2 regions of the Streptomyces sp. NPDC008137 genome follow, and region 2 is predicted to be linked to the other one. Evidence: predicted binding sites of a transcription regulator. Region 2 holds the regulator's gene; the other holds the start of a gene.
What was found. The regulator HspR, encoded in region 2, represses chaperone genes until heat shock. The targets are predictions, from matches to a motif close to TTGAGNNNNNNNNNCTCAA.
Positions count from the first base shown of each region.

Region 1 (5,743 bases), on a different contig from region 2:
TCCTCCAGGGCGCGGAGCTGGCGGGACATCGTGGCCTTGCCGACGCCGATGTAGCCGGCGAGCTCGGTGGCCCGCTGGCTGCCGCACTCGTCGAGCCGGACGAGGAGCCCGTACGCGGACGACTCCAGGTCGGGGTGGACCTCGCGGGCCATCTCGCCCTGGTTGGCCCGAGCGCGCCGCAGCAGCACGGTCAGCTCACGCTCCAGCGCGAGGAAGGCGGGCTGGTCCACACCGCTCGCGGCCAGCGCGGATTCGCCTCCCGGCCCACCGCCGTTCCCGTTGTCCCGCACGTCAGCCCCTGCCTCGGTCGTCGCCCCGTACTGAAATCTTCCGTCACCTGCCGCCATCACCGCAGTTCGGCAAGTATTCCGCAGGTCACGGCACGCCTGTACACAGGGCCGCCACACGGTGAAGGCCCGGGCCTCCCTCACGAGAACCCGGGCCTTCCCTGTCCGACGGCCTCCGTCACGCGGCCACCGGAACCTCCGGCGCCGCCCCGTTCGTCGCGGGCGCGAGCGCCAGCTCCAGGACCTGGCGGACGTCGGTCACGGCGTGGACGTCGAGCCTGTCCAGCACCTCGGCCGGGACGTCGTCCAGGTCGGGTTCGTTGCGCTTGGGGATGATCACGGTGGTGACCCCGGCGCGGTGCGCGGCCAGCAGCTTCTGCTTCACGCCGCCGATCGGCAGGACCCGCCCGGTCAGCGAGACCTCGCCGGTCATCGCCACGTCCGTGCGAACGAGCCGGCCGGACAGCAGGGACGCCAGGGCCGTGGTCATCGTGATGCCGGCGCTGGGGCCGTCCTTGGGGACCGCGCCCGCCGGGAAGTGGATGTGCACGCCCCGGTCCTTCAGATCACCCACCGGCAGTTCGAGCTCGGCACCGCGGGAGCGCAGGAAGCTCAGCGCGATCTGGGCGGACTCCTTCATCACGTCGCCCAGCTGGCCGGTGAGGGTCAGTCCGGCCGCGCCCGTCTCCGGGTCGGCCAGCGACGCCTCCACGTACAGCACGTCACCGCCCGCCCCGGTCACCGCGAGCCCGGTCGCCACGCCCGGCACCGACGTCCGCCGCTCGGCCGGGTCCTGCGCGGACTCGGGCACGTGGTGCGGCCGGCCGATCAGGTCGCGCAGATCCCCGTCCGTGACGGTGCAGGGCAGCTTCCGCTCGCCCAGTTCGTGCTGGGCCGCGACCTTGCGCAGCAGCCGTGCGACGGACCGCTCCAGGTTCCGGACTCCCGCCTCGCGGGTGTACTCACCGGCGAGCTTGCGCAGCGCGCTCTCGTCGACGGTCACCTCGTCGGCGGCGAGCCCGGCCCGCTCCAGCTGGCGCGGCAGCAGGTGGTCGCGGGCGATGACGACCTTCTCGTCCTCGGTGTAGCCGTCCAGGCGGACGATCTCCATCCGGTCGGCCAGCGCCTCCGGGATGGCCTCCAGGACGTTGGCGGTGGCCAGGAAGACCACGTCCGACAGGTCCAGCTCGACCTCCAGGTAGTGGTCCCGGAAGGTGTGGTTCTGCGCCGGGTCGAGGACTTCGAGGAGGGCGGCGGCCGGGTCGCCCCGGAAGTCCGAGCCCACCTTGTCGATCTCGTCGAGGAGCACGACCGGGTTCATCGACCCGGCCTCCTTGATGGCCCGGACGACACGGCCGGGCAGGGCGCCGACGTACGTACGCCGGTGGCCGCGGATCTCGGCCTCGTCGCGCACACCGCCGAGAGCGACGCGCACGAACTTCCGGCCCATGGCGTGGGCGACGGACTCACCGAGGCTGGTCTTGCCGACGCCGGGCGGCCCCACGAGCGCGAGCACGGCACCGCCGCGCCGCCCGCCGACCACGCCGAGGCCCCGGTCGGTACGCCGCTTGCGCACCGCGAGGTACTCGGTGATCCGCTCCTTCACGTCCTCCAGCCCGGCGTGCTCGGCGTCGAGGACGGCCTGGGCGCCCTGGATGTCGTACGCGTCCTCGGTGCGCTCGCTCCACGGCATCTCCAGGACCGTGTCGAGCCAGGTGCGGATCCAGGAGCCCTCGGGCGACTGGTCGGAGGACCGCTCCAGCTTGTCGACCTCCTTGAGCGCGGCCTCGCGGACGTTCTCGGGCAGGTCCGCGGCCTCCACGCGGGCGCGGTAGTCGTCGGACTCCTCGCCGTCCTGCTCGCCGTTCAGCTCGCGCAGCTCCTTGCGGACGGCTTCCAGCTGACGCCGCAGCAGGAACTCGCGCTGCTGCTTGTCGACGCCCTCCTGGACGTCCTTGGCGATGGACTCGGCCACGTCCTGCTCGGCGAGGTGGTCGCGCAGCTGCTGGGCGGCGAGCTTCAGCCGGGCCACCGGGTCGGTGGTCTCCAGCAGCTCGATCTTCTGGTCGGTGGTCAGGAACGGTGAGTAGCCGGAGTTGTCGGCGAGCGCCGAGACGTCGTCGATGGCCTGCACCCGGTCGACGACCTGCCACGCGCCGCGGCCCCGCAGCCATGCGGTGGCGAGTGCCTTGTATTCCTTCACCAGTTCGGTGACCTGGCCGGGCAGCGGATCCGGCACGGTCTCGTCGAGACGGGTGCCCTCCACCCAGAGGGCGGCGCCGGGACCCGTGGTTCCCGCCCCGATGCGCACCCGGCCCCGGCCGCGGATCAGAGCACCGGGATCGCCGTCGGCGAGCCGGCCGACCTGCTCGACGGTGCCCAGGACACCGGTGTTCGCGTAGGTCCCGTCGATCCTGGGCACCAGGAGTACCCGCGGCTTCCCGGGCGTTGACCTGGCAGCGGCCTGAGCGGCCTCCACCGCGGCACGGACCTCGGAGTCGCTCAGATCCAGCGGGACCACCATGCCGGGCAGCACGACCTCGCCGTCGAGCGGCAGCACGGGCAGGGTGAGCGGTGTGAACGCCTTGGACTCAGCAGCCATGATCTCCCCTTCGGCAGTCAAGTTGAGCTATGCCGACTCAATGCACGGGAGCTGCCGGATGTTCCCCCGCCGCCGTTCGCTGTGAGCGATCACTCGTGACACGAGGAAAGGGCGGGCGGGTAAGGTCGATTTCCGTAACAGGCAGAATACGGAAATGACCATTACCAAGGGGGCGGCATGGAAGCGACCGTGCGGGCATGGGTGGACGGATGGGTCGTCTCGCGCGGGGCGGCTCCACCGGTGACCGAGCCCTGGGGCTGCACGATCGACGTGGGGGCGATCGGCCACGTCACACGGCATGTGTTCGGCGCGACGGGCGAGGATCTCGACGAGACGGCCGTCCGCAAGGTGGCCGGCGACGTGACCGGGGACGCGGTCTGGCTGAAGGCGTTCCGGGATCCTTCGGTGGTCGCCGGCTGGCTGGACGAGAGCTGGTGGATCGACCCCGAGCCCGGCTGTCTGATGACGGTCCCCCTGGCGGCGGACGACGTTCCGGACGTTCCCGACGGCTACCGGCTGCGCACCTGGTCACGCGGCGGGGTGACGCGCGTACTGGTCGCCGCGCCGGACGGCTCCCTCGCCGCGCGCGGCCAGATCGCCCCGACGGGCGAGACCGCCGTCGCCGACCAGATCGAGACGGCCCCCGGGCACCGCCGCAGAGGGCTCGGCGGCCTCGTCATGCGGACGCTCCAGCACGCCGCCTTCCAGCAGGGGGCGCGGACCGGCGTCCTGTCCGGGACACCCGCGGGACGACGGCTCTACGAGGCACTGGGCTGGGAGGCGGTGGCCCTGCTGACCAGCGCCCGGCACGACACTCCGGCGTGACGAGCCTCGCCCTCAGCTCCCGGCGACAGCGCGTTTCGCGCGCCACCGCCGCAGCACCGGCCAGGTCGCGATGCCGATGGCCAGGGCGATCAGGTGGCCCCAGTTCGTCATCGGGTCGCTGAGGGCGAGAAGGTCCTGGAGCAGCATTCCGCCGAAGACGGCCAGCAGGGGCACGCGCAGCCAGGGGGAGAGAAGGCCGGCCAGGGCGCCGGTGCCGGCCGCGACGCCGAAGCTGACGCCGTAGTCGAGGCGGTGCAGCGAACTGTCGGGGAGGTGCCCGGCCAGCACCGCGAGCCCCACCGGGACCTCGGTCGCCAGGGTGGCCAGGACGTGCCCGAGCAGGAAGACACCGGCCGTGCGCAGGCCGCCGATCCGCCGTTCCAGCGCGGTCAGCACCAGCACGAACGCGATCGTGAACGGCGAGGCCACCCCGCCAGCGACCCACAGCGCGCTGCCGATCAGCACCAGCTCCGGCGTCCGCACCAGGTGCGCCACATCGGTGCTGGAGCCCTGGAGCAGGGCGTGGACCAGCGCGGGGTCCGCGTACGCGGAGATCAGCGAGGTGACACCGAGGAGGACCGCGTAGCCGAAGGTGAAGGGCGCGCCCGTGGGCGTGGGCAGCAGCCGCCAGGGCCGCAGCGGCGCCCGGAGCCGGGGCTCCCGCACGGGGCCGGGCTCCCGTACGCCCGCATCCGGGCTCTCCCGCGGGCCCCGCTGCCTCGGAACCCCGTCCAGCACCTCCGGCGCGCCGGAGACGCGCGCGCCCGTCGGCGCCGTCACGGCCGTCTCGTCGGACGGCGCGTTGCGTTCCACAACGGGCGCTCCTTCCGTCGTGCCCCAGCCTTCGCGTACACCTGCCCCACTGTCTGTGACCGGCGCCACGCGAGAGCCGATTCACAGCAACCCGAGAGCCCGCGCACCGCGTCCGCCGCGCCGCTGCGTAATGCTTGGCGCCGGAGTCCCCGCACCTGCCAGGATGCTCCGATGCCCACCTCGAACGACACGCCCGATGTACTGGACCGTCGCGAGGGCCCGCACGGCGAGGTCGTGCTGCGACGGCACGGCGACCGGCTGGAGATCATCGCGAACGGCTGCTTCCTGATGGACACCTCCGACGGCCGCTCGGAGCGGCGGCTGGTCGACGCGGCCCTGGACGCCCTGGCCGGCCGGGCCCGCCCGGATGTGCTGATCGGCGGACTCGGCGTCGGCTTCTCCCTCGCCCACGCGGCGGCGGACCCCCGCTGGGGAGGGATCACGGTCGTGGAACGCGAGCACGCGATCGTCGAATGGCACCTCGACGGGCCGCTCTCCGCGTTCTCCGCCGAAGCCTTGGCCGATCCCCGCGCGAAAATCGTCGAAGCCGATCTCGTGACGTACGTCAATGAGACATCCGACACGTTCGACGCCCTGTGCCTCGACATCGACAACGGCCCCGGCTGGACCGTCACGGAGGGCAACGGAAATCTGTACTCGGCGGCCGGACTGGCAAGCTGCGCACGGGTGTTGAGACCCGGTGGAGTACTCGCCGTCTGGTCCGCCCAGCCCTCTCCGGAATTCGAAGAAACCTTGCGGAATGCCGGGTTCCAGCGGGTGCGTACCGAAGAGATCCCGGTTGCCCGGGGCGTTCCCGACGTCGTACACCTCGGCATCCGCCCTGGATAGCAAAGGCGTACTGACTCCCCGTACGCTGCTCCTCTGACGCCGATCATTCAAGCGTCAATCGCAACCATGCGCAGGCATAGCCAGTCAGAAGGAATCACCCCACTGATTCCGGAAAGCACACCCCAGGGGCGGGCGATGGAGCAGACACAGACCTCCCACAGCGGTTCGGCGACGGCCAGCCCGGGTGCACAGCGCCGGGTTCTCGTCGTCGAGGACGACGCCACGATCGTGGACGCCATCGCGACCCGCCTGCGCGCCGAGGGATTCCTCGTGCAAACGGCGGGCGACGGTCCGGCGGCGGTCGACACGGCCGAGGCCTGGCAGCCCGACCTGCTGATCCTCGACATCATGCTGCCCGGCTTCGACG
Region 1 is NZ_JBIBHN010000053.1:11,323-17,065, reverse strand. Features, by position in the region: gene ACFZBT_RS39805 (MarR family transcriptional regulator) at 1-290, opposite strand, end outside; gene lon (endopeptidase La) at 466-2,889, opposite strand; gene ACFZBT_RS39795 (GNAT family N-acetyltransferase) at 3,067-3,714, shown strand; gene ACFZBT_RS39790 (rhomboid-like protein) at 3,727-4,527, opposite strand; gene ACFZBT_RS39785 (spermidine synthase) at 4,699-5,376, shown strand; gene ACFZBT_RS39780 (response regulator) at 5,512-5,743, shown strand, end outside.
Region 1: lon (endopeptidase La) is a predicted target of HspR. The motif match lies at 2,912-2,930, and genes of this name have one in related genera.

Region 2 (5,743 bases):
GCGCATCCGCACCCTGTACCAGCACACCGCGCACTACAACCCCGAGCAGCTGGCCTACGCCGCCCAGCTCTCCGATGGCAAGGCGGAGTACCGCACCATCGACGAACTCGTCGAGCGCCTGATCATCTGCGACGAGTCGGTCGCCTTCATCCCCGCCCGCGACGACCAGCAGGTCGCCCTGGAGCTGCGCCACCCCGGCCTGGTCCGCTACCTCATCAAGCTCTTCGAGTACCTGTGGGACCGCTCGGTGCCGCTGAGCACGGGCACCCCGTACGAGAACGCCCGCGGCGGCATCACGGACATCCAGTACTCCATAGCCAAGCTGCTGGTCGAGGGCCACGTCGACGAGGCCATCGCCCGCCGGCTGGGCATGAACGTACGCACCTGCCGCGCTCACATAGCCAAGCTGGCCTCGGCCCTGGGCAGCGGCAGCCGCGCCCAACTCGGGTACCTCATCGCGCAGTCGGGGATCCTGCGGCAGGACCACTGAGAAGGAGGAAGCCCCGGCCCGGACTTCTCATCGGACGCTCGGGGATTCCTGACCGGGAACCCTGAGGGACGCGGCGGAGCGCGGCGGACCGTCGAGTCCCGCCTGGGCGATGCGGACCCCCAGCTGCGTGCGGCTGGCCGCGCCCAGCGTCTCCGACAGCCGTGCGATGTGCGCCCGGCACGTCCGGACGCTTATCCCCAGCCGCTCCGCGATCACCGCGTCCTGGTGGCCCTCCGCCAGCAGCGCCGCGATGGACTGTTCCCGGTGGGAGATGCCCTCGATGCCCGTGTCGGGGAGCGGGGCGGTCAGCGGGATGGCGAGGCGCCACAGCCGCTCGAAGACCGTGACCAGATACTCGACGATCGCCGGGTGCCGCAGCTCCAGGGCCATCGTGCGGTCGGTGTTGGCGGGGACGAAGGCCACCGTCCGGTCGAAGAGGATCAGCCGGTCGATCACCTCGTCGAGCGTGCGGGCCTCCACGGTGTCGCCCATCAGCTCCAGATACGTGAGCAGCCCCTGCCCGTGCCGGGCGACATGCGTGTACAGGTCCCGCATCCGCACTCCGCGGCCGCGCAGCGCCATCGCCCGGTGCAGGCCCTCGGAGAGTTCCGCCTCGCGCCGGATGCCGCCTGGCTGGACCGTGAGCACCTCGGTCGTGCACGCCTCGGTCGCCTCGTCCATCGCGGCCTGGATCCGGGCGAGTCCGTCCAGCACCCGGATCGCCGAGCCCTCCCCCGCCGACGGGGCCGGCCGCACCTGGCGGCCCAGACCCGCGTACCACTCGACGGCCTCCACCGCCGAACCCACCCGCCGCTGACTGGCACTGACCTCGTCGTGCATCCCGCGCAGCAGCCGGGTCATGACCTCCTGCGGTGAGGTCGGCACCAGCCAGTCCATGTCGTCGGGGTCCGGGTGCAGCAGGGCGAGTTCCAGCAGACAGGGCACCGGTTCGGCATCCCCGCGCGGCACGCGGCCCCGCCGTACGGCCCGGGAATACACGCGATCCCCGGCCTCGCACAGTCGGTCAGCACCGTGTGGATGCCCGTCCGTCCCGTGCCCGGCCATCGCCCATCCCACCCCCGGTTCGCCGTCTTCCGCAGCGCAACTATGCGCGGACGGGACCTGCTCCGCAACACGGCTCCCCACGCCGCGACCACCGGAAACCACCGGTACCTACCGGTTTCACCACGGGGGGAAGCGGGCCACAGTCGGAATCGGCCCGTCACAGGGGGACTTCAGGAGGGATCGCTTCAGGACAGGGTCACTTCAGGCCGATCGCCCGGCACGCCGTCTCGTACTTGCTCGTGCAGATGTCCGACAGCTTGTAGATGTCGTCCGCGACCACCGTGTCCTTGATGTTCCCCTTCGTGAGCGCGACCACGGGCACCAGCTGGGCGGGAATGGCCTTGTGGGTGGGGCTGTCGACCTTGTCGCGGGTGAGGGCGGCGAACTGGATGTCCCGGCCCTGGACCTTGGCCACGGCCATCTCGGCCGCGTTCTCGGCCTCCTGCGGGTACGACTTGTACACGCTCATGTACTGCTCGCCCGCGATGATCCGCTGCACCGCCTGGAGCTCCGCGTCCTGCCCGGTGATCGGCGGCAGGTCGGTCACACCCGCGGCCTCCAGCGCCTTGACGATGCCGCCGGCCATGCCGTCGTTGGCGGAGTAGACGGCGGCGATGTCGTCCTTGCCGATGGCCCGGATCGCCTCGGCCATGTTGGCCTCGGCGTTCTCGGGCTTCCAGTCCTTGGTGTCGAAGGACTGCGCGATCGTCACCTTGCCGTTCAGCTCGGACATCGCACCCGCCTTGAACTGCTTGGCGTTCGGGTCGGTCGACGAGCCGTTCATCATGACGATCTTGTCGGAGAGGCTCGCGTCCTCGCCGATGGCCTCCAGCAGGGTGCGCCCCTGGACCTCGCCGACCAGTTCGTTGTCGAAGGAGATGTAGGCGTCGATGGGCCCCTCGGCCAGCCGGTCGTAGGCGATGACCGGGATGCCGGCCTCCTTGGCCTTCTTGACGCCGCTCGCGATGGCCTGCGAGTCGACCGCGTCCAGCAGGATCACGTCGACCCGGTCGTCGATCATCTTCTGCATCTGGCCCGCCTGCGTGTCGGCGTCCGCCTCGGCGTTGGCGTACTCGACGCGGCCCTTGTTGTTGGTGAGGGACTCGACCTTCGTCTTGATGATCGGGTAGTCGAAGTTCTCGTACCGGGTGTTCGCCTTCTCCGGGAGCAGCAGGCCCACCGTGATGTCGTCGCCCTTGGCCGGGCTCGCCGCGTCACTGCTCCCCGTCGCGTTGAGCGCGCCGCATCCGGCGAGCGTGACAGACATCGCGGCCGCGGCCACGGATATGGAGATACGACGACGCATGTCGGGAGCTCACTTCACGTGTGATTCGGACGTGGGCACAGCTTTGTGGCCCATGTGACTGAAAAGCCAACGCGGACGCGGCCCCCAGCGTCAAGCGAAACCACTTAACGAGATGACAACACCACGCTCCGCAGTGGTTGTGAAGACTCTGCGGAATCACCTCCAGGCGATCCGCATGGTCTGATCATTGAAAGGAGAGCCGGGAAACCGGCCCAAGGCACGCGAAAGGGGCCGGGAGTTGCCTCCCGGCCCCTTCCACAGACTGTGGACAGGCGGTCAGTCCGACTGCTGCTGCCGCTTCGGCCGCCACACCACCAGCGCGCTGCTCTGCTGGACCTCCTGGTACGGCACCAGGTCCCGGCGGTACGACGCGTGCACCGCGGCCTCGCGCTGGCGCATCGCCGCCGCCGCGCCCTCAAGGGCGTTCTCCAGTTCGGCCGCACGGGCCTGGAGGGCTGCGACCTGGTTCTCCAGTTCGATGATGCGCTTGATACCGGCCAGGTTGATTCCCTCGTCCTGCGACAACTGCTGGACGGTGCGCAGCAGTTGGATGTCGCGGGCCGAGTAGCGCCGGCCCCGGCCGGCGGTGCGGTCGGGGGACACCAGGCCCAGACGGTCGTACTGGCGCAGGGTCTGGGGGTGCAGGCCGGACAGCTGGGCCGCCACCGAGATGACGTAGACCGGGGTCTCCTCGGTCAGTTCATACGGATTGCGCCGACGACCGTCCATCTGACTCATGCTCCCTTCGCGGCCTGGAACAGATCCGCCCGCGGATCCTCACCCGAAGTCGCCTCGCGATACGCCTCGAGTGCGTCACGAGCCTTCCCCGTCAGGTCCGTCGGAACACTCACCTCGACGGTGACCAGAAGGTCCCCGCGGGTGCCGTCCTTGCGGACCGCGCCCTTGCCCCGGGCGCGCATGGTGCGGCCGCCCGGCGTACCCGGCGGCAGCTTCAGCGTGACGGGCGGGCCGCCCAGCGTCGGCACCCGGACCTCGCCGCCGAGGGCGGCCTCGGCGAAGGTCACCGGGACGGTGACGGTGAGGTTGTCGTCCTTGCGGCCGAACACCGGGTGGGAGTCGACGTGCACGACCACGTACAGGTCGCCCGCCGGGCCGCCCCGCTCACCGGGCGCGCCCTTGCCGCGCAGCCGGATCCGCTGGCCGTCGCTGACGCCCGCGGGGATGCGCACCTGCATGGTCCGCGAGGACTTGGCCCGGCCGCTGCCCTTGCAGACCTCGCAGGCGTGCTCCGCGATCAGGCCGCGGCCCTTGCAGTCGGGGCAGGGGTCGGTCAGGGAGAACCCGCCGCCGCTGCCCCGGGCGACCTGTCCGGTGCCGACGCAGGTCGGGCACACGCGCGGCGTGCCGTTCTTGTCGCCGGTGCCCGAGCAGGCCTTGCAGGGTGACTGCGAGGACATCCGGAGCGGGACCGTCGCGCCCTCGATCGCCTCGGTGAAGCTGAGCGTGACCTCGGACTCGATGTCCTGGCCGCGCCGGGGGTGCGTGCGCGTCCCCGCACCGCCCGCTCCGCCGCGGTTGAACAGGCCCCCGAAGACGTCACCGATCCCGCCGCCGAAGCCGCCGGCTCCCTGTCCCCCGCCCTGGGCGCCGCCTCCGAAGAGGTCGCCCAGGTCGAAGTTGAAGGAACCGCCGCTCCCGCCGGCACCCGGCCGGAAGCCGCCGTTGCCGAAGAGGGCGCGTGCCTCGTCGTACTCCTTGCGCTTCTTGGGGTCGCCGAGAATGTCGTTGGCCTCGGAGATCTCCTTGAAGCGCTCCTCCGCCTTGACGTTTCCCTTGTTGGCGTCCGGGTGGTTCTCGCGGGCGAGCTTCCGGTACGCCTTCTTGATCTCGGCCTCGGTGGCGTCCTTGGGGACGCCGAGGACCTTGTAGTAGTCCTTCTCGATGAAGTCCTTGGTGCTCATCCTCGACGCCCCTCCTTCCTGTCGTCCGATATGACGTCAGCCCTCGTCCGGGCCACCGTTCTCCTTGTCGTCGGCGTCGGCGGACTCGTCCGCCTTGACCGTCTGCGCCCCCGGCTGGGGTTCGGCCACCGCCACCCGCGCGGGGCGGATGGTGCGCTCGCCGATCCGGTACCCGGGCTGCAGAATCGCCACGCACGTCGTCTCGGTGACGTCGGGTGCGTAGCTGTGCATCAGGGCTTCGTGGATCGTCGGGTCGAAGGGCTCGCCCTCCTTGCCGAACTGCTGCAGGCCCATCTTCGCCGCGGTGCTCTCCAGCGACTCGGCGACGGACTTGAAGCCGCCGACCAGTTCGCCGTGCTCCCGCGCGCGGCCGATGTCGTCGAGCACGGGCAGGAGCTCGGTCAGGAGGTTCGCGATGGCGATCTCCTTGACCGCGATCCGGTCGCGCTCGACCCGGCGGCGGTAGTTCTGGAACTCGGCCTGGAGGCGCTGGAGGTCGCCCGTGCGCTCGTTGAGCGCCGTGCGGGCCTGGTCCAGCTGGGCCACCAGGGCCACGTCCTGTCCCGTGTCCCCGGCCGGGGCCGCCGCCTCCTCGGAGGGGGCGGCCTTCGGCTCGGCGTCATCGGAGGTGGCGCCGGAAGGGACGTCGGGCTGCTGCTCGTCGAAGCCCGGGGTCTCCTCCGTCACGCGGCACCGTCCTTCCGGTCCTCGTCGACGATCTCGGCGTCGACGACGTCGTCGTCAGCGGCCTTGGCGCCACCGTCGGCGGCACCCTCGGGCCCGCCGGCGGCCTGCGCGGCGTTGGCGTCCGCGTACATGGCAGAGCCGAGCTTCTGCGAGACGGCCGCGACCTTCTCGGTGGCGGTGCGGATCTCGGCCGAGTCCTCGCCCTTGAGCTTCTCCTTCAGCTCGGCGACGGCTTCCTCGACCTCGGTCTTGATCTCGCCCGGGACCTTGTCC
Region 2 is NZ_JBIBHN010000006.1:221,721-227,463, forward strand. Features, by position in the region: gene ACFZBT_RS12675 (helix-turn-helix transcriptional regulator) at 1-490, shown strand, start outside; gene ACFZBT_RS12680 (LuxR C-terminal-related transcriptional regulator) at 518-1,555, opposite strand; gene ACFZBT_RS12685 (substrate-binding domain-containing protein) at 1,752-2,861, opposite strand; gene ACFZBT_RS12690 (heat shock protein transcriptional repressor HspR) at 3,138-3,590, opposite strand; gene dnaJ (molecular chaperone DnaJ) at 3,596-4,783, opposite strand; gene grpE (nucleotide exchange factor GrpE) at 4,820-5,470, opposite strand; gene dnaK (molecular chaperone DnaK) at 5,467-5,743, opposite strand, start outside.